DNA from 2 places in the Diaphorobacter sp. B2A2W2 genome. Region 1 is predicted to be linked to the other one. Evidence: riboswitches for the same ligand, from Rfam matches in the RefSeq annotation. Region 1 holds a riboswitch; the other holds the start of a gene.
What was found. A riboswitch is a leader RNA that binds a small molecule or an ion and turns the genes downstream of it on or off. The one in region 1 is predicted to bind S-adenosylhomocysteine.
Positions count from the first base shown of each region.

Region 1 (5,109 bases):
AAGAAGTACTGTGTGATGGCCGAGTCGGCGCCCGCGCGCACCTTGGTGGCAAAGGCCTGCAGGTCGGCATCAGACGAACGGGCCTGGGGATGGACCTCGGGGTAGGCGGCCACCTCAATGTGGAAGTCGCGCCCCGTCTCGGCGCGGATGAACGCCACCAGATCGCTCGCGTAATGGAACTCGCCCCCGATGCCGTAGCCACTGGGCAGGTCGCCGCGCAGCGCAACCAGGCGCTTCACGCCCATGGCTTTCAGCTCGGCGAGCTGCGCGCGCACGCCGTCCTTGGTGGCGCCGATGCACGAGAAGTGCGAGGCCGCGCTCACGCCCTCGGCGAGGATCTCGCGCACCGTGCCGAAGGTGCCCGCCTGCGTGGAGCCCCCCGCGCCGTAGGTGACGGAGCAGAACTCGGGCCGGCGCGCATACAGCTGCTGGCGCACGGCGCGCAGTTTGTCGGCGCCCTCGGGCGTCTTGGGCGGGAAGAATTCAAAGCTGACCGGAAAGGCCGTGGAAAGGCTCATGCCTTCCTCCTTGCATGGATGAAGAACTCGCGGTTGCCGTCGCCCCCCTCGATGGGGCTATCGATCCAGGCCACCACGTGCAGCCCCAGCTCCGTGCAGCAGTCTCGGATGCGCTGCTCCACCTGCGGATACAGCTGCGCATCGCGCACGATGCCGCCCTTGCCCACTTGGCCGGGTTGCAACTCAAACTGCGGCTTGACCAGCATCAGCAGCTGGCCCTGCTCTTTCAACAGCGGCACCAGCGCAGGCAGCACCAGCGTGAGCGAGATGAAGGACAGGTCGCCGGTGACGAGATCGAACGCTGGCGTGATGTCCACGTCCTCGCACCCGGGACGGCGGCGGCGCTGCACGGGCAATGAGCCCTCAGCGCGTGCCTTGGCCTTGGCGGCGCGCTCAGCCTTGAAGCTCTCGATCTCATGCTCCTTGGCGTCGTCGCTGTCGTCGTACTCATCGTCCACCACGCCGCCGTTGCGCATCCAGGCGTAGGGGGCCTGGGGCTGGGTGTCGTTGTCTTCCGCGTCCTCGATGACTTCGGACAGCGCCACGTCGCAGGCGTCCTGCAGCGCCTCGGGCGTGAGGGCCCGGGCATTCACGCCTTCCACGCAGACCACCCGCGGGTCGGCGCGCAGCCGCTCGTGCAACTGGCCGTGGCCCACGTCCACGCCAATCACCTGGGCAGCGCCATGTGCCAGCAGGCAGTCGGTGAAACCGCCGGTGCTCTGCCCCACGTCCAGGCAGCGCAGGCCAGCCACTTGCAGGCCCGTGGCAGCCAGCGCACCTTCAAGCTTGAGGCCGCCGCGCGAGAGGTACTTGGCCTCCGCAGCGTCCAGCAGCTGCACCTCGACCCCCGCAGGAATGTCGTCGCCGTTCTTGGCCACCTTCTGCCACGGCAGCGTGGGCGCCAGGCGCCACTGCACGCCGGCGGCAATCAACCGCTGGGCCTGCGACCGGGTGGCCGCGTAGCCGCCTTCCACCAGAAATACGTCCGCGCGCATCGCGCTGTCCTCTCATATCGATAGCTGGTAGCGCTTGCAGTGAGCCACTTTCAGCAATTTTTCATGCTGAAAACAGCCACTGGCAAGCGCAAGCAGCTATGCTTTTTGACAATCAATAGCGGTAGGTGTCGGGCTTGTAGGGGCCCTGCTTCGGCACACCGATGTAGGCGGCCTGTTCGTCGCTCAGTTCGGTCAGCATGGCGCCCACCTTCTTCAGGTGCAGGCGCGCCACCTTCTCGTCGAGGTGCTTGGGCAGCACGTAGACCTTGCCCACGTCGTAGCCCTCGGGGTGGGTGAACAGCTCGATCTGCGCGATCGTCTGGTTGGCGAACGAGTTGGACATCACGAAGCTGGGGTGGCCCGTGCCGCAGCCCAGGTTCACCAGGCGGCCCTTGGCCAGCAGGATGATGCGCTTGCCGTCCGGGAAGATCACGTGGTCGACCTGGGGCTTGATTTCTTCCCATTGGCAGTGCTCTTCGAGCTTGGCGACCTGGATCTCGTTGTCGAAGTGGCCGATGTTGCACACGATGGCCTGGTCCTTCATCGCTTTCATGTGCTCGAAGGTGATGACGTCGCGGTTGCCGGTGGTGGTGACGAAGATGTCGGCCTTGTCGGCCGCCCACTCCATGGTCACGACCTTGAAGCCTTCCATGGCGGCCTGCAGGGCGTTGATGGGGTCGATCTCAGTCACCCATACCTGGGCGCTCAGGGCGCGCAGCGCCTGGGCCGAGCCCTTGCCCACGTCGCCATAGCCCGCCACCACGGCCACCTTGCCGGCGATCATCACGTCGGTGGCGCGCTTGATGCCGTCCACCAGCGACTCGCGGCAGCCGTACAGGTTGTCGAACTTGCTCTTGGTCACCGAATCGTTCACGTTGATCGCACGGAACAGTAGCGTGCCCTTGGCCGACATTTCCTTCAGGCGGTGCACGCCGGTGGTGGTCTCTTCGGTCACGCCGATGATCTGGGCGCTCTTGCGGCTGTACCAGGTGCTGTCCTCGGCCAGCTTGGCCTTGATTGCGGCGTATAGGATGCGCTCTTCCTCGCTGCCGGGGTGGGCCAGCACGGAGGCGTCCTTTTCAGCGCGCTTGCCCAGGTGCATCAGCAGCGTGGCGTCACCGCCGTCGTCCAGGATCATGTTCGGGCCTTCGCCCTCGCTGCCCTTGGGGCCGAAGTCGAAGATGCGGTGGGTATAGTCCCAGTAGTCCACCAGGGTCTCGCCCTTGATGGCGAACACCGGCGTGCCGGTGGCGGCAATGGCGGCGGCGGCGTGGTCCTGGGTGGAGAAAATGTTGCACGAGGCCCAGCGCACATCGGCGCCCAGGGCCTTGAGGGTCTCGATCAGCACGGCCGTCTGGATGGTCATGTGCAGCGAGCCGGTGATGCGCGCGCCCTTCAGGGGCTGCTTGGCCGCGAATTCCTCGCGGATGGCCATCAGGCCGGGCATCTCGGTCTCGGCGATGCGGATTTCCTTGCGGCCCCAGTCGGCCAGAGATATATCGGCAATCGCGGAGTCGGCTGGGGACTTGAGAACAGCGCTCATGGTGGTTTCCTTGATGGGTATCTGAAAAAACCGCGCCTGGGGGATGGGACTCACCGCACCGCAAGGCGTGGGTGAGCGTCGTTGCTGGGTATGACTTCCGAGCCTCGCGCCCCGCCGTGCTGGGGACGCTGCAACGCTCCTCGGAAAGTGCAAGATTATACCGGTGCCCCCGCACCACGCGCCGCGCCGTAGAATCCCCGCCCAATGCCAGGGCGCTCCCGCAGGGTGCGCCCGCCTCTTCTCGCACCGGCCGCAGCGCACCGCGCGGCCCTCACCCAGAATCACTGTGTCGTACGCCCCAGAAACCCGGCGCCGCCGGACTTTTGCCATCATCTCCCACCCCGACGCCGGCAAGACCACGCTGACGGAAAAGCTGCTGCTGTTCTCCGGCGCCATCCAGATCGCCGGCGCCGTGAAGGGCCGCAAGGCCAGCCGCCACGCCACCTCCGACTGGATGGAGATCGAGAAGCAGCGCGGTATTTCGGTGGCATCGAGCGTGATGCAGATGAGCTACCGCGACCATGTGATCAACCTGCTGGACACGCCGGGCCACAAGGACTTCTCCGAGGACACCTACCGCGTGCTCACGGCCGTCGATTCGGCCCTGATGGTGATCGACGCGGCCAACGGCGTGGAGGCGCAGACGCGCCGCCTGATCGAGGTCTGCCGCCAGCGCGACACGCCCATCATCACCTTCGTCAACAAGATGGACCGCGAGGTCCGCGACCCGCTCGACATCCTCGACGAGGTGGAGCGTGAGCTGGACATGCCCTGCTGCCCCATCACCTGGCCCGTGGGCCAGGGCAAGAGCTTCGGCGGCATCATCAACCTACGCACGCAGAGCATGACCGTGTTCCAGCCGGGCAGCGAAAAGCGCCCGCAGGACTTCGAGGTCATTCCGCTGGCCGATGCCGACAAGCTGCGCGCGCGCTTCGGTCAGGCCTTTGACGACGCACTGGAAAGCATGGAGCTGGCGCAAGGCGCCTCGGCGCCCTGGGACCATGAAGCCTTCCTGGCCGGCAAGCTCACACCGGTGTTTTTCGGCTCGGGCGTGAACAACTTCGGTGTGATGGAAGTGCTGGATGCGGTGGTGGACATGTCGCCCCCGCCCGGCCCGCGCAAGAGCTCGCTCGTCGTCAACAAGCAGACCGTCGAGAAGACCATCCTGCCCGAAGACGAAGGCTTTTCGGGCGTGGTGTTCAAGGTGCAGGCCAACATGGACGCCAACCACCGCGACCGCATCGCCTTCGTGCGCGTGGCCAGCGGCAAGTACACGCCCGGCATGAAGCTCAAGGTCCAGCGCACCGCCAAGGAACTGCGCCCCACCAGCGTGGTCACCTTCATGAGCCAGCGCCGCGAGGCGGTGGAAGAGGCCTACGCCGGCGACATCATCGGCTTCACCACGCACGGCGGCGTGCAGTTAGGCGACACCATCACCGACGGCGCCAACCTGCAGTTCACCGGCCTGCCGTTCTTCGCACCCGAGATGTTCATGACCGTGGTGCTGAAGAACCCGCTGCGCACCAAGCAACTGCAGCAGGGCCTGATGCAGCTGGGCGAGGAAGGCGCCATCCAGGTCTTCAAGCCCGAGGCCGGCGGCAACATGCTGCTGGGTGCCGTGGGCCAGCTGCAGTTCGAAGTGGTGCAGCACCGTCTGAACACCGAATACGACTGCGACATCCGTTTGGAAGCCTGCCAGTACACGGGAGCCCGCTGGATTACCGCCGACACGCCAGCCGAATTGCGCGAGTTCGAGAATGCCTATCCGATGCGCATGGCGCGCGATGCAGCGGACACGCTGGCCTATCTGTGCACGAGCCCATATGACGTACGGCTGGCGCAGGAGCGGTTCCCGAAGATTCATTTCCATCCGCTGCGGGAGCATGCGGGACTGGCGCTGCAGGTGACATGAATTTTCTCACCCGCAATTCAAGAATCGTACGTGCTCTCCCTTGGCTTGGGGCGCTGATGATCGTCGTGCTGGCCATCATGCGATTGCGCCAGTACTACCCGCTAGATCTAGATGCTTCAGGGAATTCGGATGCCTTCCATA
Region 1 covers NZ_JBWZOR010000003.1:274,215-279,323, reverse strand. Annotated here, with positions in the region: gene metF (methylenetetrahydrofolate reductase [NAD(P)H]) at 1-518, opposite strand, end outside; gene AC1PPL_RS07385 (TlyA family RNA methyltransferase) at 515-1,513, opposite strand; gene ahcY (adenosylhomocysteinase) at 1,626-3,056, opposite strand; S-adenosyl-L-homocysteine riboswitch at 3,123-3,204, opposite strand; gene AC1PPL_RS07375 (peptide chain release factor 3) at 3,343-4,968, shown strand; gene AC1PPL_RS07370 (ArnT family glycosyltransferase) at 4,965-5,109, shown strand, end outside.

Region 2 (5,109 bases), on a different contig from region 1:
AGCGCGATCTGCTCGGCGCGTGCGGCCGGGGGCACATTCAGCGCCGCCAGCGTGGTCGCGCCCAGCACCCCGTCCGCCTCCAGCCCGTGGCGGCGCTGGAAGGCCGTGACGGCCTCGACCAATGCGGGGGTGTATTGCGCCGGCGCGGACGCTGCGGGCGGCTCGCCCGTGGGCTGCGGCGGCAGGTCGCCCAACGCCACCAGCCGCTCGGCCAGCACGCCCAGGCCCTCCCAGGGCTGGCCCGGCGTGAGCTTGCGGCCCGGCAGCGCGGGCAGCGGCTGCGCCCAGGCAGGGTGAGCGCCCATCGCGCGGTACTGCGCCAGCAGTGCGCGCAGCGCCGGGTACATGGGCACGCGAGGGATGGCCGCGTCCCGCGCCTGCTGGATCTGGCCGTCGGCCAGCGCGGTCTGCAGCGCGGCGCGCAGGTCGGGCTGGGGGCGGCGGGAGTGGTCGTAGCGCTCGTTGAGCCGTGCCGGATCGATGCGCCCGCCGTGCAGCTCATACAGGTAGCGCTCCACGGCCTGCGTCAGCTCCTGGTCGAGCGCCACGGCGGAGGCGGCATCCAGGCCGCGGGCGGCTGCGGCCGCCAGCGCATCACTCAGGTGCTGCGCGCCATAGTCGGCCGGCTCCAGCCCATCGGCTGCGGCTTCGTTGAGCCAGCGCACCGCTTCATGCGCAGCCGGCAGGGGGCGCCCGTCAGCCGTCAGCCAGGACGGGTTCGCCCAGGCAGCCAGCGGCATCCAGGCCGCCAGCAGCAGGGGGGCAGTGTGGTGTGTCAGCAGGCGCAGGTTCATGGGTCGATCTTGGCATGGCCTGCGCCGACCAGGCGCTATAGCCCCAGATTCGGCGCAAGCGCGCGCTCCACCTCGGCCAGGGGCACTCCGCTGCGCTGGGCCATGTCCTGCACCTGCGCATCGTCGATCTTGCCGACGCTGAAGTAGGTGCTCTCGGGGTGGCTGAAGTAAAAGCCGCTCACACTGGCCGCGGGCGTCATGGCGTAGCTGTCGGTAATGTCCATGTCCACGTCGGCCGTGCCCAGCAATGCAAACAGCGGCTTCTTCACCCGGTGATCGGGGCATGCGGGGTAGCCCGGCGCGGGGCGGATGCCCACGTACTTCTCGGCGATCAGTTCGTCGTTGGACAGCTGCTCGCCCGCCTGGTAGCCCCACCAGTCGGTGCGCACGCGGTGGTGCAGCCATTCGGCACCGGCCTCGGCCAGGCGGTCGGCCAGGGCCTTGAGGGTGATGGCGTTGTAGTCGTCGTGGTCGGCCATGAACTCGGCCACCTTGGCATCCACGCCGATGCCGGCAGTGACGGCAAACGCGCCAATGTGGTCGGCCTGCGTGGGTGCGCCACCCTCCGGGCGAGGCGCGATGAAGTCGGCCAGGCAGCGGCTGGGGCGCATGCGGCCCTCGGCGTCGGGCTGCTTCTCGGCCTGCTGGCGCAGGCCGTACCAGGTGAGCACGACCTTGTCGCGCACGGCATCGGCATACAGCTCGATGTCGTCATCGCGCACGGTGTTGGCGGGCCAGAAGCCCACCACGGCGTGGGCCGTGAGCCAGCGGCCCTCCACGATCTTCTTGAGCATGGCCTGTGCGTCGCGGAAGACGCGCGTGGCTTCCTCGCCCACCACCTCGTCCTGCAGGATGTCGGGGTACTTGCCGGCCAGGTCCCAGGTCTGGAAGTACGGCGCCCAGTCGATGAAGGGCACCAGCTCGGCCAGGTCGATGTTCTTGATCACGCGCCGGCCGATGAACTTGGGCGCCGGCGGCTGGTAATGCGCCCAGTCGATGCGCGTCTTGTTGGCGCGGCACTGCGCCAGCGGCCACACCGGCGTCTTCTTCTTGTTGGCATGCAGGTGGCGCACATGGTCGTAGTCGGCCTGCACCTCCGCCAGGTAGCTGTCCTTTTGCTCGCCCAGCAGGCTCTGCGCCACGCTCACGCTGCGCGAGGCATCGGGCACGTAGACCACGGGGCCCTGGTACTGCGGCGCGATCTTGACGGCCGTGTGCACGCGCGAGCAGGTGGCGCCGCCGATCAGCAATGGAATCTTCTTGATGCGGAAGTACTCGTCCTTGTCCATCTCGCCGGCCACGTACTGCATCTCTTCCAGGCTGGGCGTGATGAGGCCCGACAGGCCGATGATGTCCGCGCCTTCGGCCTTGGCGCGCGCCAGGATTTCATGGCAGGGCACCATCACGCCCATGTTGATGACCTCGAAGTTGTTGCACTGCAGGACGACGGTCACGATGTTCTTGCCGATGTCATGCACGTCGCCCTTCACGGTGGCGATGACGATCTTGCCCTTGCTGGACACGTCCAGGCCGGCGGCTTCCTGCTGGCGCTTTTCTTCCTCGATGTAAGGGATCAGGTGGGCCACGGCCTGCTTCATCACGCGGGCGCTCTTGACCACCTGCGGCAGGAACATCTTGCCCGCTCCGAACAGGTCGCCCACGATGTTCATGCCGTCCATCAGCGGGCCTTCGATCACGTGCAGCGGGCGGCCGCCGCCTTGCACCACGATCTGCTGGTAGGCCTCCTCGGTGTCTTCGACGATGAAGTCGGTGATGCCGTGTACCAGCGCATGCGACAGGCGCTCGCCCACGGACTTGGGCGCCTCGGGTGTGCCGCGCCACTCCAGCTTCTTGCTGTCGTCCTTGGCGGCGCCCTTGGCGGCCTCGGCAATCTCCAGCAGGCGTTCGGCCGCGTCGGGGCGGCGGTTCAACACCACGTCTTCCACACGCTCGCGCAGCTCAGGGTCGAGGTCGTCGTAAACGCCGACCATGCCCGCGTTGACGATGCCCATGTCCATGCCGGCCTTGATGGCGTGGTACAGGAACACGGTGTGGATCGCCTCGCGCACCGGCTCGTTGCCGCGGAAGCTGAACGACACGTTGGACACGCCGCCCGACACCTTGGCACCCGGCAGATGCTGCTTGATCCAGCGCACGGCCTCGATGAAGTCCACGGCGTAGTTGGCGTGCTCTTCGATGCCCGTGGCGATGGCGAAGATGTTGGGGTCGAAGATGATGTCCTCGGGCGCCATGCCCACCTCGTCCACCAGGATGCGGTAGGCGCGCTCGCAGATCTCGGTCTTGCGTGCGAAGGTGTCGGCCTGGCCCTTCTCGTCGAAGGCCATGACCACGGCGGCCGCGCCGTAGCGGCGGATCAGCTTGGCCTGGCGCTTGAACTCCTCCACGCCCTCCTTCATGCTGATGGAGTTGACGATGCCCTTGCCCTGCAGGCAGCGCAGGCCGGCCTCGATGACCTCCCACTTGGAGCTGTCCACCATCACCGGCACCCGGGCGATGTCGGGCTCGGAGGCAATGAGGTTCAGGAAACGCACCATCGCGGCCTTGCTGTCCAGCATGGCCTCGTCCATGTTCACATCGATGATCTGCGCGCCGTTTTCCACCTGCTGGCGCGCCACCGACAGTGCCTGCTCGTACTGGTCGTTCAGGATCATGCGCGCGAACGCCTTGGAGCCGGTGACGTTGGTGCGCTCGCCCACGTTGACGAACAAGCTCCCCTCGCCGATGAACACGGGCTCCAGCCCCGACAGGCGCATGGGCGGCACGGCGTGCGAAGGGACGGAAGATGCGGGGGCGGACGACGGCATGGGGCTCACCTGGATAACAAGAACAGACACATCAGGTGAGCGCCGTTGGTACACGCACGGCTGCATGCCGCGGTGGGCCCGAGCCTGACGCCGCCACGCGCGGGCCGCCTGTACGGCCCCGGCCGGCGGGCGCTGCAGCGCTCCTCGGGAAAGCGTCGAATTCTACGCGGCCCACCTTTGGGGGGCAGGCATATGGATATACCCCCGCGTGCACTGTGCGCCCAGAACATGGCCCCTACACGGGCCGGTGGCTGTTTCAAGCAAAAACAGACCGCAAGCCAGCCACAGCAAGCGCTGAAAGCTATCAAACAAGGAGCATCAGCCCTGCTCCCGTAACAGTCGCAGTTTGCGGTACAGCGTGCGCGTGCTGACCCCCAGGGCGCGCGCCAATTCGCGACGCGACGCGGCCCCCCCCGCCAGCGCCGCGCGCAGGGCCTCGGATTCGATGTCACGCAGGGTGGCATGGTCGGGCTGCTGCGCAGCGCGGGCCGGCGCCGCCGCGGGCGCATCGAACGAGAGCGCGCGCTCGATCGTATGGGCGGTCACCACCGCGCCGTCGGTCAGCAGCGCGGCACGTTCCAGCACGTTGCGCAGCTCGCGTACGTTGCCGGGGAAGGGGTGCTGCGCCAGCCGGCGCAGCGCCGCGGGCGCAAGCACCAGGCCCCGCCCCCCGGCCACGCGCTGCAGGAGCGATTCCGCCAGCAGCGGAATGTCCTGCGGGCGTTCGCGCAGCGCGGGCAGCTGGATGGGAAAGGTGCTCAGGCGGTAGTACAGGTCCTGGCGAAACCGCCCCTCGCGCACCATGGCGCGCAGGTCGCGGTGGGTGGCCGCCACCAGGCGGATGTCCGCGCGGCGCAGCTCGGTGTGGCCCACGCGGCGGTAGGTGCCGCTTTCCAGCAAACGCAGCAGCTTGACCTGCATGGTGAGCGGGATGTCGCCCACCTCGTCCAGGAACAGCGTGCCGCCGTGCGCCGCCTCCACCAGGCCGGCGCGTGCGGCATGGGCGCCGGTGAAGGCGCCACGCTCGTGGCCGAACAGTTCGCTCTCGAACAGCGTCTCGGGCAGGCTGGCGCAGTCCACCACCACCAGCGGCCGCCCCGCGCGGGGGCTGGCCTCGTGCACGGCGCGCGCGGCCAGCTCCTTGCCCGTGCCCGACTCGCCCAGCAGCAGCACGCTGGCCTGCGACGGGCCCACGCGCGCGATCAGCTCCAGCACGGCCTGGAACGCGGGCGCGCGCCCGATCATGCCCGGCGCGCCCGGCTGCCCCTGGGCAATGCGCAGCGGCTCCATCTTCTCCAGAAAGTACTGAGGCTGGCCCGCCTCGTCGCGCAGCGGCACCAGTTCGATCTGCACGTATTCCTCGCCCGCCGGGGTGTGGTGCAGGTGCAGCACGCGCTCGCGCTGGCCACTGAAGAGCGAGCGCGCCAGCGGGCAGGTCTCGCCCGCCTGGTCGCACGGCACGGGCGAATGGTGCGAGACCGCATGGCAAG
Region 2 covers NZ_JBWZOR010000014.1:5,546-10,654, forward strand. Annotated here, with positions in the region: gene AC1PPL_RS17890 (L,D-transpeptidase family protein) at 1-794, opposite strand, end outside; gene metH (methionine synthase) at 830-3,619, opposite strand; S-adenosyl-L-homocysteine riboswitch at 3,650-3,771, opposite strand; gene AC1PPL_RS17900 (sigma-54 interaction domain-containing protein) at 3,938-5,109, opposite strand, start outside.
Region 2: it holds a riboswitch for S-adenosylhomocysteine, as region 1 does, so the genes downstream of both, metH (methionine synthase) here and ahcY (adenosylhomocysteinase) in region 1, are expected to answer to the same signal.